DNA from 3 places in the Pyxidicoccus sp. M6 genome. Region 2 is predicted to be linked to each of the others. Evidence: riboswitches for the same ligand, from Rfam matches in the RefSeq annotation. Region 2 holds a riboswitch; each other region holds the start of a gene.

Region 1 (4,269 bases), 2.6 Mb from region 2:
CGCCCAGGTCCACCATCTCCGTGGCGGCGTTCTCCACCGTGTTGGGCTGGCGGACGGAGAGCGTGTTCTCCCCCAGCGCCACCGTGTCGCCAGGGGCGAGGTTCTTCGAGCCCTGCAGCGGTGCGCCGTTGACCCGGCTGCCGTTGCGGCTGCCCAAATCCTCGATGCGCAGGGCGTCACCCTCGACGTACAGCCGGGCGTGACGTCGCGAGACGAGGTCGCCGCCGAGAACGATGTCGTTCTCGTCCGCACGGCCAAGGCTCGTCACGCCCTCGGGCAGATCGTAGGACGTGTCGAAGTAGCCGGGCCCGTTGATGATGATCTGCCACATCGAATGCCCGACATTACACGACTCTCCCGACTCTTGAGAGAAGGAGGTGAGCACCGGCCCCATCCAGGGGTGGATACGGACTCCCGGCGAGGAAAGCGGGGTCGCGTCATGACTGGCAGTGCGGGAGTGAGCCGGGGCTCCCCGGGTGGCTTCGTACTCAGCGCGGCCGGTCCACCTCCATCGCCTGCACGGGAGGTGGACCGGAGCTCACGGCGCGGCCCCCTGGAGGGGCTCGCCATTCACCACGGAGACGGCGTCCAGGTCGAAGCCGCCGGCCGTGCCGCCATAGCCATTCGCACCGGTGTCGGTGATGCGAACGAAGCGGGCACGGTCCAGTCCAACAGTGAACAAGTCGAAGCCGTCGCCGCCCGCCACGGCGGGGTCCGTGGCGCTGACGCCGTTGGCGGGGTTGGCCTGCACGGTGTGCACGCCGGCACAGCCCGGGTAGCCCGCGTCCGCGTCGTTGAAGGCACAGGGGAAGGCCTTCCACGTGACACCGTCGTTACTCACCTCCACCCGCCCCGTCTCCGCGTACGTCGCCCCGCCGGGGACGACGAAGGCATTCTCGAAGACGAGCAGGTCCACACCGGGCCCGTCGATGATGACGATGTCCGAGAAGCGCAGGGTGATGTGGCCCCCGCGCCCCAGCGAGAGCACGTCGAGCGAGCCGTTGTCCGGGCCCACCCCGGCGGGAGGCCCGAGCACCACGTCGGGGAAGCGGTCCTGACCGAAGCCGGCACCCTCGCCGGGCACGTACCCGACGACTTCGTCGGCGTACGTGTCCGCCGGGCGGACTCCGGCGTCGGAGCCCGCGTCGGTGCCGCTGTCCTGCGTCCCCGCGTCCGTCGCGGGCGTGGAGGGGCCGTCCTCGTCACCACAGGCGGCGAGGGACAGGAGCGCGGCGAGCGCCGCGCCCCAAGGCCACATCATGGAGCGGCGCGAGCTCACGGCTTCTGCTGGATGCGCACGAGGCGGCGGCCGTTCTTGTCATGCAGCCCCACGAGCAGGTCCTCGCCGAGCGACGACAGCAGCTCCACGGACGTGCACTGGTCCGCGTAGACGAGCACCGGCACGCGGTCGCCGACGGCCACGTCGCTGATGCCGATGGTGAGCGCGTAGCGCGACACGTCCGTGGAGATGAACTTGAAGCTCGAGTCGAAGGCGCCGCGGTTGAGCGCCACGCCGTTGCCGAAGGCCGTGACACCGCTGAAGTCGCTGCCCACCTCGAGCTTCGGCTGCGTGCCGAGGTCGATGGGCGTGCCCGAGGAGAGGGCCTGTGCCACCTTCGACGGAGCCACCGCGTGGGCCTGGTTCACGAAGTTGGGGTTCGCGGCATAGCCCAGCACGGCGATGCCGTTGGTCGCCACGGCGGTGTAGCCGCTCGCACCGGCGTTCGAGGGCAGCGTGGCCACCTTCGCGGAGGTGAACGGATTCTCGGACGTCACCAGGGCGTAGATGCCCAGGCCGTCGGACGTCTTGCCCACGCCACCGCCGTTGACCAGCAGCGCGGAGACAGCGTCCGAGGCGAAGGCAGCGACGGTGTAGTTCTTCGGCGCGGTGACATACGTCGAGTCGGCGGACGAGGCGAGGTCGTAGGCGACGATGGAGCCCGCGACGTCGGCCGTGGCGAGGGTGTAGCCCGCGAAGAGCCGCTTGCCGTCATGGGCGAGGAAGCCGCCGGAGTACACCCGCGTGGTGCCCGCGCGGTCCGTCGCGGAGACCACGTCGTAGAGCTTCGCGGAGGAGGGCTGGAGGTCGGGCCACGTGCCCAGCGAGTACAGCGCATCGTCCTTGCCGAGGGCCGCGGCACCGCGCACCGCGTAGAGCGAGTACGTGGGGCCCGGCGAGGACGTGACCGCCTTCACATCGTCCGGAATCGCGGGGGCCTCGGCCACCTGGAAGCCCGTCTGGAGCTTCAGCGTGCCCAGCTTCGCGTCGTACGTCGCGGTGACGCACGGGTCCGAGCCGGCGTCGGTGCCCGCGTCCGTTCCAGCATCCGTGCCCGCGTCCGTGCCCGCGTCCGTCGTGGGCTGCTCCTCGTCCAGGGGGACGGTGGAGCACTTCTCGCTGCGGCACACCCACTGCTCGCCCTCGGGGGGCTGGCCATTGTCGGCGCGGCAGTCGAAGGCATCCACGCACTCGGGGCGGCAGCCGGTGGCGGTCAGGGCCAGGGCGAGCGTGGCCACGGCGAGCGCCGCGGGCATCGTCCAGGGTGCGGCGCGCTTCAGGTCGGCGGTCTTCATCGGCGTCCTGCTTCCTCTCCGCCCCCCACGGGCGGGTTGGGCCTCGAGGCGAGGAGCGGGACGAAGGCAGGGCCCCGGACGCGCATGACGCGTGCGGGCGGATGCCTCCGTCGCCTCCCCTCGGAGGCTTCGGTGATGTCCGTGCCACGGGCACGGGTCTTCGGCAGGTCTTCGGACTCGCAGGCGCGGGAGCCCGGGAGGGCACCCACCTACTGGCCGTCGCTTCCCGGCCCTTCGTGGACCAGTGCGTCTCGACGGCGTTCGTTCCTGCTCACCGCTGCGGGGCAGTCCCGGATTCACACCGGGTTCCCTTGAGCCACCGTGGCATCACGGAGGCACCGAGGACGGGCGGGAAGTACGGCGGGTGGCGGGCGTTGTCAATGCTCGGACAGGGCACCGCCGTCCGCTGGCGCACCGTCAGACCTGCCCCAGCCGGACCCTCCGACGCAGCAGGACGAGGAAGAGCGGACCTCCGAGGAGCGCGGTGACGACGCCCACGGGAAGGTCCTGGCTGAAGAGGGGAAAGGCCAGCCGCGCCAGCAGGTCCGAGAGCAGCAGGAAGGCCGCGCCTCCCAGCGCGGACAGCGGTATCAGCAGCCGCTGGTCCGGGCCGAAGACGAGCCGCAGCAGGTGCGGGACGATGAGGCCCACGAAGCCGATGAGCCCGGTGAGGGCCACCGCGCCGGCCACGCTGGCGCTGGAGGCCAGCAGCAGCCAGCGGCGGGTGGCGGCCACCGGCACGCCGAGCGAAGTGGCATCGTCGTCGCCGAGCGACAGGAGGTTGAGCCGGCCGGACAGCGCCCACATGACGCCGATGGCAACGGCCTGGAGCAGCGCGGAGAGGACCAGCGTGTCCACCTGCTCGATGTTCAGCGCGCCCACGAGCCGGTAGAGGATTTCGCCGAGCCGGTCCGGAGCGGACAGCGTCTTCAGCAGGGTGATGGCGGCGGAGGCGAAGGAGTTGAAGATGACGCCGGTGAGGAGCGCGGCGTAGGGCGCGCGGGTCGATGCTCCACGACTGACGGAGAGGACGAAGAGGATGGACGCGCCCGCGCCGAGGAAGGCGAAGAGCGCGGGGGCGGACAGGCGGGCCAGCGCCTCGCCCATGCCGGGGGCCGCCTCGCCCACGGTGGCGAGGCCCAGCGTGAGCGCCAGCGTGGAGCCGAGCGCGGCGCCGCCGGAGACACCGAGCACGAACGGGTCCGCCAGCGGGTTGCGCAGGAGCCCCTGGAGCGTGCAGCCCGAGGCGGCGAGCCCCGCGCCGACGATGGCGCCGAGCAGCGCGCGAGGCAGGCGGATGGAGCCGAAGATGAGCGCGTCGACGGAAGCCGGGTCCGTCAGCGCGGCGATGAGGGAGATGGGCTGCTCGCCGAAGCGCACGGCCAGGGCGAAGGAGACAAAGGCCAGCGCGAGGAAGGCCCCGAGGAGCGCGAGGACTCGCGAGGCACGGAAGCCGTAGGCGCGCTCCCGCGAGGAAGTCATGGGAGCGCCGCTCACCGCTTGGGCCGCATGAGGACGTAGCGCCGCGTGCTGCCGTCCACCACGACGGTGGCGACGACCTGCCACCCCTCCGCGCCGAGCTGCTGCAATTGCACGAGGTCCACCTCCGGGTCCTCGCGCCGCAGGAACATGTACTCCACGGCCTGCACGGACGGAGGAGCGGGAGGCGCGGCGACGGGCGCGGGAGCCTCCGCG
Region 2 (4,269 bases):
GCACCGTCGAGCAGCGTCCGCCCACTCCGTTCAGGAAGAAGACCCATCAGCGTGCGCAGCAGCGTCGTCTTGCCGCAACCGTTGGCGCCGAGAAGCGCGACGACTTCTCCGGCCCGAGCCTCCAAGGACACGCCAGTGAGGACTGCACGAGTGCCCACGGGCCCCGCACCGATGGCCTCCACACCCAGGCGCACCGTCACAGCCGGCCCCCGACTCCACGCGCCGCACGTGCCTCGGCGGTGGCACACGCCTGGTCGAAAGCCCGCACCAGCGTGAGCCCCGCCAGCGCACCCATCGACTCGAGCGAACGCCGCGTACCGCTGTAGCCCCCACGCACCAACTGCGCCTCACGCGCCGTGCGTGCCGCGCCCTCGAAGACGCGGGCGTACCGCGCCGAGAGCGCCAGCAGCTCCGTGAACACGTCCGGCACTCCGAGTCTCCGGAGCGCATGCGCGAAGTCCCACGGAGGCGTCAGGTGCGAGAAGAGTCCGAACACGGCGACGCCCGCCGCCATGCGCGCGCCCAGTAGCCACCCCGCCGCCACTCCGAGCCGAGTACCAAGGACTGCATGCAGCGCGGCCGCGAGCGCTCCCGCCAGCAGCGCCGCACCGAACCCACGCGCCACACGAGAGACACTCCGCCCCCACGCAAGCCCGAGCGCTCCCGTGCCGGCCGCAACCGCGAGCGGCGCCCACGGCAGTGGACCGCCCAGCCCCGCGACGAGGAGCATGAGCGCAATGCCCAGCTTCACCCGCGCATCGAGCCCACGCACCCACGCGGGAGGCTCACGCACCACGGCGGCCTCCCTCCACGAAGAGGGCGCGGTAGCTGTACCCCAGCACCCAGCCACCGATGAGCCCCGCCACGAGGAAGGCGAAGAGCAGCACATCCCCCTCGGGCTGCGGAAAGAGCGGCGCGGGCGTGCGGCCCGCGGCTTCCGCGTACGGGCGCACCACGTGCTCGTCCACTCCAGGCCATCCCTGCGGCGCGGCCGTCACGGCGACACCGGAGGCTGCGCGGCGGCACCGAATGCCAGCAGCGCCGGACGCCGCCGCGAGATGAACACCAGCGCTCCCGCCGTCAGCGTGGCCTCCAGCAACCCCAGCGGCAACTGCGTCGGCACGAAGGCCAGCGCCACCGCCGTGAAGGCCCGTCCCAGCCCCTCCTCCCCGTGCAGCGCCGAAGCCAACTCGAACGCCGTCGTCGCATACGTCGCCCAGTCCGCCACCAGCCCCGCGACGAACCCCGCCCCCCACAGCGGCACATCGAGCTTCCTCAGCGCGCGGAACGCGAGCCACCCGGCGAACCCACCGGCAATCCCCATGCTCCACACGTCCGCGCCCAGCGTCGTCAGCCCGCCGTGCGCGAGGAACAGTGCCTGGAGCAACAGTGCCACCAGCGTGACGAGCACCGTGAGCACCGGCCCCACCAGCACCGCCGCCAGCCCCGTACCCACCGGGTGGCTGCACGTGCCCGCCGTGGGCACCGGCACCGGCATGCACGAGATGACGAACACCGCCGCCGCGAGCATCGCGAGGAACGGCCCGAAGACGGGGTCCTCCGCCGAGCGCCGCCGCAGCGCGCGCACCCCGAGCGCCACGAGGGGCAGCATCGTGACAGTCCAACCGGCGGCCCATGGCAGGGGCAGTACGCCCTCCGCCAGGTGCATCGCATGCGCACGCGCGGGCAACAGCAGCAACGCGGCGAGCACGAGCGGTGCTCCGCACACGCGAGACAGGAGACGGTCGTCGACGGGAGCGGGACGGTTCGCACCGTTCCAGCGCCCATGCACCCAGCGCATGGCAACCTCCTCTCAGTCCACGGAGAGGGTCAGTCGTTTTGCCTGGGGTAGGTCTCCTGGCTCATGGGTTGCGGAGGGCTCCTCGGACTTCGAGGAGGACTCCCCGCGCCGCTTCCGCCTTCCCGGGCACCTGCTGCACCCAGTGGCACTTCGTGGAAGCGGCCTCACCCACTCACAGTGGCGGGACCGCGCCGGATTCACACCGGCTTCCCTGTTATGCCCGTCGTGGGCACCCCAGGCGGCGATTCAGTTGTGGCCGCGCAGATAACGGAGCCGCGAGGCACTTGTCAACGAACACGCCTCCCGTTGACCAGGTTGCACCAGCCACGGCACTGCATTGACAGACATTCTCCGCCTCAGCGCGGCAGGCGGCTGTCCCGTCCGGAGACCACGCGCAGCACCCTCGGCGGCGCCGCTGCGGCCGGAGGGAGCGAGGCCACCGACTCCTGCTCGGAGAGCTCCTCGGACTCGTTCGCCGCCTCGTCCTCGTGCTCCACGTCCGCCACACGCTCCGGATGGCTCGCCGAGCGGTAGCGGCCCGGCGCGACGCGCAGGTAGCGCTGGAACGCCTTGCCGAAGCCCGTCGGCGAGTCGTACCCCACGCGCGCCGCGACGACATCCACGGACTCCGTCGTCGTCTTCAGAATCTTCGCGGCGAGGCTCATCCGCCACCGCGTCAGGTACTTCAGCGGCGGCTCGCCCACGAGCTCCACGAAGCGCCGCGCGAAGGCCGCCCGGGACAGCGCCACCCTCGCCGCCAGGCTCTCCACCGTCCACGGCAGCTCCGGATTCTCGTGGATGAGCGACAGCGCGCGCCCAATCTGCGGGTCCCTCAGCGCGCCGAACCAGCCTCCGGCGCCCACCGGCTGGCTCGCCATCCACGCCCGCACGATGTAGACGAACAGGCTGTCCACCAGCCGCGGGATGACGATTTCCGAGCCCGGCAGCTTGCGCCCCGACTCGTGGGCCAGCAGCCGCACCAGCGCCTGGAACTGGCCGCCCTCCTCCGTGTAGTCCACGTTGAGGCGGATCAGCTTGGGCAACAGCGCCAGCAGCGGGTGCTGCCCGTCCTGCTCGAACTCGTAGGCCGCGCACAGGAGCACCGTGGTGTCCGCGGAGGCGTTCGGCGGCAGCGCGGCGAGGCGCAGCTTCGCCTTCTCCAGCGCCTCTTCCCACGGCTCCGCCCGCGTGCCCGGGTCGTCCGTCATGAAGTGGCGGACGCCGCTGCCCACGAGCGCCACGTCGCCGGGCACGAGCCGCATCGGCTCCTTCTCCCCTTCGAGCCGGAGCCAGCACACGCCCCGCTGCACGAGGTGCACGGCCGTCTTCGTGTTCGCCTTGATGTCGAGCCCCCATGGCGACAGGAGCTCCGACTGACAGAGCATCGTGTTACCCAGTTGGGTCACGCCCAGCACGTTCGCGAGTACGTCCATGGTCCCCACCTTAATAGGCCGGGGCGTACAATAGCGCATCCCACCGTGCATCCACCGGGCTGAGACTTTTGGACTGAAAAGCGAGCGTTTCGGTCATTGTTCGTCGCATCCGCGGCCCCTACTATGCACTCCGTCAACCCGTTCACACACACCCTGCGCTCTCGCGGGAGCGTGTGCGAATGAGTGTGTGATCTCGCGCCTCGGCGCGAACCGACCCGGCAATCGCTTGCCTCGGGGCCCCCCGGCCCGGGCAGGCGTGTGCCCCAGCTTCAGGAGTCCACAATGAAGGTCCAGCTGACCCTTACCGCCATCGTCTTCGCCCTCTCCATTCACACCACGGCCGCGGCCGAGGGCAAGAACCCGCCCGCCGCTGCCACCACCAAGAAGGACAAGGAAATGACCACCGCTGCTGCCGCCAACACCGCCACCAAGAGCGCCGCCGACGTCGTGAAGGGCTTCTTCGAGGCCTTCGGCAAGGGTGACGGCGAGGGCGTCGTCAACTCGTTCCACAAGGACGCCGTCATCACCGCCGTCCGCAAGGGCGAGCGCAAGGGCACCCAGCTGCACGGCTCCTACAGCGGCCAGCAGGGCGCGAAGGACTTCGTGACCAACCTCGGGAAGAACTTCGACACCAAGGCGTTCTCCGTGGACTCCGTCATCGGTGAGGGCAACGTCGCCTTCGCGAGCGGCGCCTTCGTCCACAACATCCGCACCACCGGCAAGCCCTATGCCAGCGACTGGGCCCTCAAGGTCGTCGTCAAGGACGGCAAGATCCTCGAGTACCACTTCTTCGAGGACTCCGCGGGCTTCGTCGAGGCCAGCAAGAACTGATACACGGTTCTCGCGCCGCGTCCCGCGCTCCTGCGCGGGACGTGGCGTTTCGTCGTTTTCAGCGCCTGTAACATTTGTAGCTACAGTTGCAAAAATACACATCGCGCGCGACAGGGCTTTGGGGAGAGCCCTCCGCAGGGGCGCCTGTGTATTGTCTTGGGAATGCAGTCCTGCTGTGAAAGGCGATGCTTCACATCGCCAGGG
Region 3 (4,269 bases), 2.6 Mb from region 2:
TGCGGGGCTCCTCGGTGGAATGAACGTTCATTCCGCGTCCCCTCCCCTTCAGGGAACGGCTCGGAGCGCAGGGAGTTCCCGCGTCCTGACTCAGTGCGGCGAGGCATGCGATTCCTCAGAGGCAGAAGGTGCGGCTGCGGAAGAAGCGTCGCGGTCGAGCGCCACCGCGAGCGTCGCGTACACGGCGCGGCCCGGCAGCGGGAAACCGGTGAAGTCATAGGCCCGCACGTCGAGGAGGTTCTTCACCTCCACGGACAGGGTGAGGTCCGGCCCATGCAGGAAGGTGCTGGACGCGCCCGCGCTCAACAGCGTGCGCGACGGCAGGCTGCGCGAGCCCGTGCGGTTGACGAACTGCGAGGACTGATGGAGCACCTCGGTGCGCGCATTGAGCCAGTCCGGCCCCGCGCGCACACGGCCCACCCACTTCTGTCGCGGCCGGTACGGCAGGTCCATGTTGAAGAAGCGTGGGTCACCGTAGCGGTTCTGCGTCCGCATCCACGTGTAGCTGGCGTTGGCGGACAGCCACGGGAGCGGATGCGCCTCGCCCTCCAGCTCCACGCCCCACACGCGCGCCGCATCGAAGTTGTACGGACGCGCGAGCAGCGGCGGGTACAGCTCATACGCAATCAGGTTCTCGTACAGAGCACCGAAGCCGCCGGCGGTGACGCTCCACACGGGCTCATCTTCAACACGAAAGGCGGAGCTCCACGACACCGCCGCATCCGCGTACAGGGCACGCTCGGGCTTGAGCCCCGGGTTGGGGAGCAGCGTGCCCTGACGGATGTAGAGCTCCAGGAAGGAAGGCGCGCGGTGGGACTGGCCGACGTTGGCGCGCACTCCGAAGCCACCGCCCAGCGACACGGACGTGCCCAGCTTCGGAGCCAGCAGCCAGTACGGCCCCACCCGTTCCACCCGCAGCGACGGCACCACATTCACCCGGCCATCGAAGAGCCGAAGCTCGTCCATGGCCATGACGCTCGCACGCCACCACGAAGCGGACTGCCCGTCCCGCGCCTCGGTGACGCCCTCACCGGACGAGGCCACCGTGACGGTCAGCGACTGCATGTCTCCGAGCGCCCGGCGCCCCTCCAGCTCCACTCCGCCCACGGAGTGCCGCTGCGCACCACCCGCGCCCGGCAGCTCTCCCGTCACCTCCAGCCCGTCGCGCCGGAAGAAGCCGCGAGCACTCCCCTGCCCCACGTCGCCGAGAAGCCCCGACCAGCGCAGGCCCAGGGACAATCGACCCAGCTCCTGCCTCCCGGAGGACTGGGGGTTCTGCACCGTGCCGGGGATGGAGCGGTCCTCCAACGACAGCTCCGCGAGCGCATCCAACCGGGAGCCACCGGGCAGCCGCCGCCGGTAGCGCAGCAGACCGCCACCGCCTCGCGCGTCATTGCGCGCACGCACCTGCGAGGTGAGCGGGTTGTCGTCGACCGCGGGAAGCTCATCCACGTCGTACGCGAAGTCCCCATCCGAGCGCCCCGCATGCACCAGCAGCAGCGCCTGCCCATCGAGCAGCGGACCGGTGGCGGCGACATGGCCCAGCATCGTGTCCCAGCTCCCGTACGTCACCTCGCCGCTGGCGCGCAGGTGCGAGCCGGGCGCGCGGGTGATGATGTTCACCGCGCCGCCCAGGCCTCCCGAGCCATACCGGGCACCCGCGCCGCCGCGCAGGACCTCGAAGCGCTCCACCAGCGCGGCGGGAATCTGCGACAGGTCCGCCATGCCGCCCGCGCCGTTGAGGGGAATGCCATCCAGGAACACGAGCACACCGTTGGCCGCCGCGCCGCGCACCACCAGGCTCTTGCTCTGCCCATAACCACCGGAGTCCTGCACCGACAGGCCCACGGAGCCGGCGAGCAACTCCGCCGTGTCACGCGCCTCGCCCGCATGCTCGCGAGCGTCGATGATGGTGATGGCGCCCGTGGGGTCTCTGCGCTCCGGAGACTCCGGAGGCGGAGGTGTCTTCCCGCGAACCACGGTGGTGCGCGAAGCGGAGGGCTCCGCGGGAGCTGACTCCTGTTCTGCCCCGCTCGCCGTGGGCGTGGCCACCGTGGGCTCACGGCCCGACGCCTCACGCGCCGATGCCTCTTCACCGGCCTGTATTGGCGCATCGCTCCGAGGACTCGGCTCCGGGTCGGAGCTCACGACTGGCGAACTGGAATCCGGCGCGAGCACGGCCGAGCGCGCCGCGGAGCCCTGCACTGGAGCGGAAGCCGCCGCATCGCCGCCCGGCGCCTCACGCACCTGTCCCTCGTCAGTGGCCTGAGCGTGCGCGAGGAGCGGGATGTTGGGCACCAGGCACGCCACGAGCCCGGCGAGGAAGGTCCACCGCATGCTCCGCCTTCCGCTCTCTCCATCGAAGAGAGAAGGCCACCCGCCCGTGCCGGTGAAGGGCACGGTCGAACCCCTGGGCAGGTCTCCTGGCTGACGGGCTCCGGAGTCCGGCGCACGCCGCGCCATTCCGGAAGGGGCCTTCCGCCTTCCCCCGGAGCGACGCTGCCGGAGTGGCGACTGACCGAAGTCCCCGGCCCTGACCTCAGGGCTGCCCGTTCACAGTGGCGGGACCGCGCCGGATTCGCACCGGCTTCCCTCTTGAAGGCCCGACATGGGCACCCAAGGGCGCACCCCTTCTAGGGACTCACACCCCTCGCGTCAAGCGAGCCGGGGTGCGCTGGGACGACGCGCGCACGTACTGCTCGAAGGCGCACGCCTGGAGGAACACCAGCTCCACTCCCCCCAGCCTCAACGCGGCCCGAGCGAAGAGCGGCGCCGGCCTTCCCGGGACAATCAACACCCCGTCCTGGAACGTCCCGTTGTGGCTCCCCAGGTCCGTGACGCTCCACATCCCCGTGTGCGGCTCCTGCCGGAAACGCGCGTGCATGCGCGACACGGTGGGCTCCGACAGGATGATGTCGCACTCGGGGCCGCGGCCCACTGTCACCTCGGAAACGCCTCCGCGAGGACGCGGCCGCACCTCGAAGACGAGCGGCTCCACGGAGCGGCTCTGGGGCCGCCGCCCCGTCTGCGTCAGTCCCTCGGAGCGCGCCACCGGGGCCGGCGGCGCGGGCACGGACTCCCACACCAGCACGGGCCAGCGCAGGGTGCGCAGCAGCGCCTCACGGTCGACAAGCACCTGGGAAGCCAGGGTGGACAGGCGATGGAGCACGGGCACGTTCCTCCAGCGCGACGAGAGCGGAGCGAACCTGTGCATGGGGGTTCCATCCGGACACCCCCTCACGTTCATTTTCGTGGGACACAACCGCCCTCGCGAGCCAGGCGAGCCGTATGACTCACTCCCACCCGCGCGGTGGCACGGTGCGTCTACTCCCGCACGCCCGCGTCGGCACACGGCGTGCCCGCGTCCACGGCCTCCGGGGAACAGTCGGGGAGCGCCCCCTCTTCAACCGAATCCCAGTCCGACTCCGCCCCCGCGTCGTCCACGGAAGACGTGCCGGAACCTGCGTCGAAGTAGGCGACGCTGGCCACGCGGTCCTCCACGGCACAGCCCGCCGCGCACAGCAGGAGCCCCGCGAGGAGCAGCTCGCGAGGACGGAAGGAAGGGCACCCACGGAAGCCGACGCGCGTCACGGAGGAAGTCCGGTTCATCGCCTTTCACTCTCGCGCAGCCGCAAGCGGAGCGCCACTCATGGAAGAATCATGAACGCGACCGCCAGGCGGGGCTGCACCACCCAGCCGCGGTGCAGCGGGATGAACCCCCCGGAGGTGCTGTCCTCGTAGCCCAGGATGGGCCGGCCGACGACGAAGTCCAGGGCGGCGGTGGCCTCCACGGCGAAGAGCCGCGACAGGCGCCACCGCACCGAGGTGTCCGGCCCGGTGAGCAGCGTGGGGATGAAGCGCGGATTCGAGGGCACGACAGTCCGAGTCAGCGCGAATGAGGACCGCGCGAAGACGAGCAGACCCGCGCCCGCGCCCACGCCCCACCGCACGGGCCCGGAGCGGAGCACCGGCGTGTCCAGCCAGAAGCCGAAGGTGTACTGCTCCAGCTTCACGTGCGTCTGCGAGTCGTAGATGTTGTCCGGCACGCCCGCGAGGAACAGGAAGCGCAGGCGCAGCGCCGAGCCCTCCCAACCCATCCCGAGCAGCAGCCCCTGGTGCCCCGTCGAGGCATACCCGTCCAGCGCGCCCTGGGCACCCACCATGAGCTCCCACTGCACGGACGGCCCCTGATGCGCGGCCTCCGAAGCCATGGGGGCGTCCGCCGGAGGAGGACGCGGAGGCTCCTCGGCCCACGCGCCGGAACCCACG

Evidence for each region. Region 2 has a riboswitch for cobalamin ahead of ACVTJA_RS03940 (energy-coupling factor ABC transporter permease). Riboswitches for the same ligand answer to the same signal wherever they lie in the genome.
Region 1: linked by a shared signal. The riboswitch ahead of ACVTJA_RS46000 (hypothetical protein) and the one ahead of ACVTJA_RS03940 (energy-coupling factor ABC transporter permease) in region 2 are both predicted to bind cobalamin.
Region 3: linked by a shared signal. The riboswitch ahead of ACVTJA_RS46030 (TonB-dependent receptor plug domain-containing protein) and the one ahead of ACVTJA_RS03940 (energy-coupling factor ABC transporter permease) in region 2 are both predicted to bind cobalamin.

Annotation. Positions count from the first base shown of each region.
Region 1 covers NZ_CM145714.1:11,698,788-11,703,056, forward strand. Annotated here, with positions in the region: gene ACVTJA_RS45990 (FHA domain-containing protein) at 1-331, opposite strand, end outside; gene ACVTJA_RS45995 (cell surface protein) at 539-1,261, opposite strand; gene ACVTJA_RS46000 (hypothetical protein) at 1,276-2,574, opposite strand; cobalamin riboswitch at 2,720-2,932, opposite strand; gene ACVTJA_RS46005 (FecCD family ABC transporter permease) at 2,992-4,056, opposite strand; gene ACVTJA_RS46010 (hypothetical protein) at 4,068-4,269, opposite strand, start outside.
Region 2 covers NZ_CM145714.1:913,983-918,251, reverse strand. Annotated here, with positions in the region: gene ACVTJA_RS03955 (energy-coupling factor ABC transporter ATP-binding protein) at 1-131, opposite strand, end outside; gene ACVTJA_RS03950 (energy-coupling factor transporter transmembrane component T family protein) at 197-796, opposite strand; gene ACVTJA_RS03945 (hypothetical protein) at 786-968, opposite strand; gene ACVTJA_RS03940 (energy-coupling factor ABC transporter permease) at 995-1,801, opposite strand; cobalamin riboswitch at 1,831-2,053, opposite strand; gene ACVTJA_RS03935 (cupin domain-containing protein) at 2,158-3,234, opposite strand; gene ACVTJA_RS03930 (nuclear transport factor 2 family protein) at 3,517-4,065, shown strand.
Region 3 covers NZ_CM145714.1:11,706,813-11,711,081, forward strand. Annotated here, with positions in the region: gene ACVTJA_RS46030 (TonB-dependent receptor plug domain-containing protein) at 91-2,337, opposite strand; cobalamin riboswitch at 2,397-2,635, opposite strand; gene ACVTJA_RS46035 (FHA domain-containing protein) at 2,642-3,214, opposite strand; gene ACVTJA_RS46040 (hypothetical protein) at 3,325-3,609, opposite strand; gene ACVTJA_RS46045 (hypothetical protein) at 3,648-4,269, opposite strand, start outside.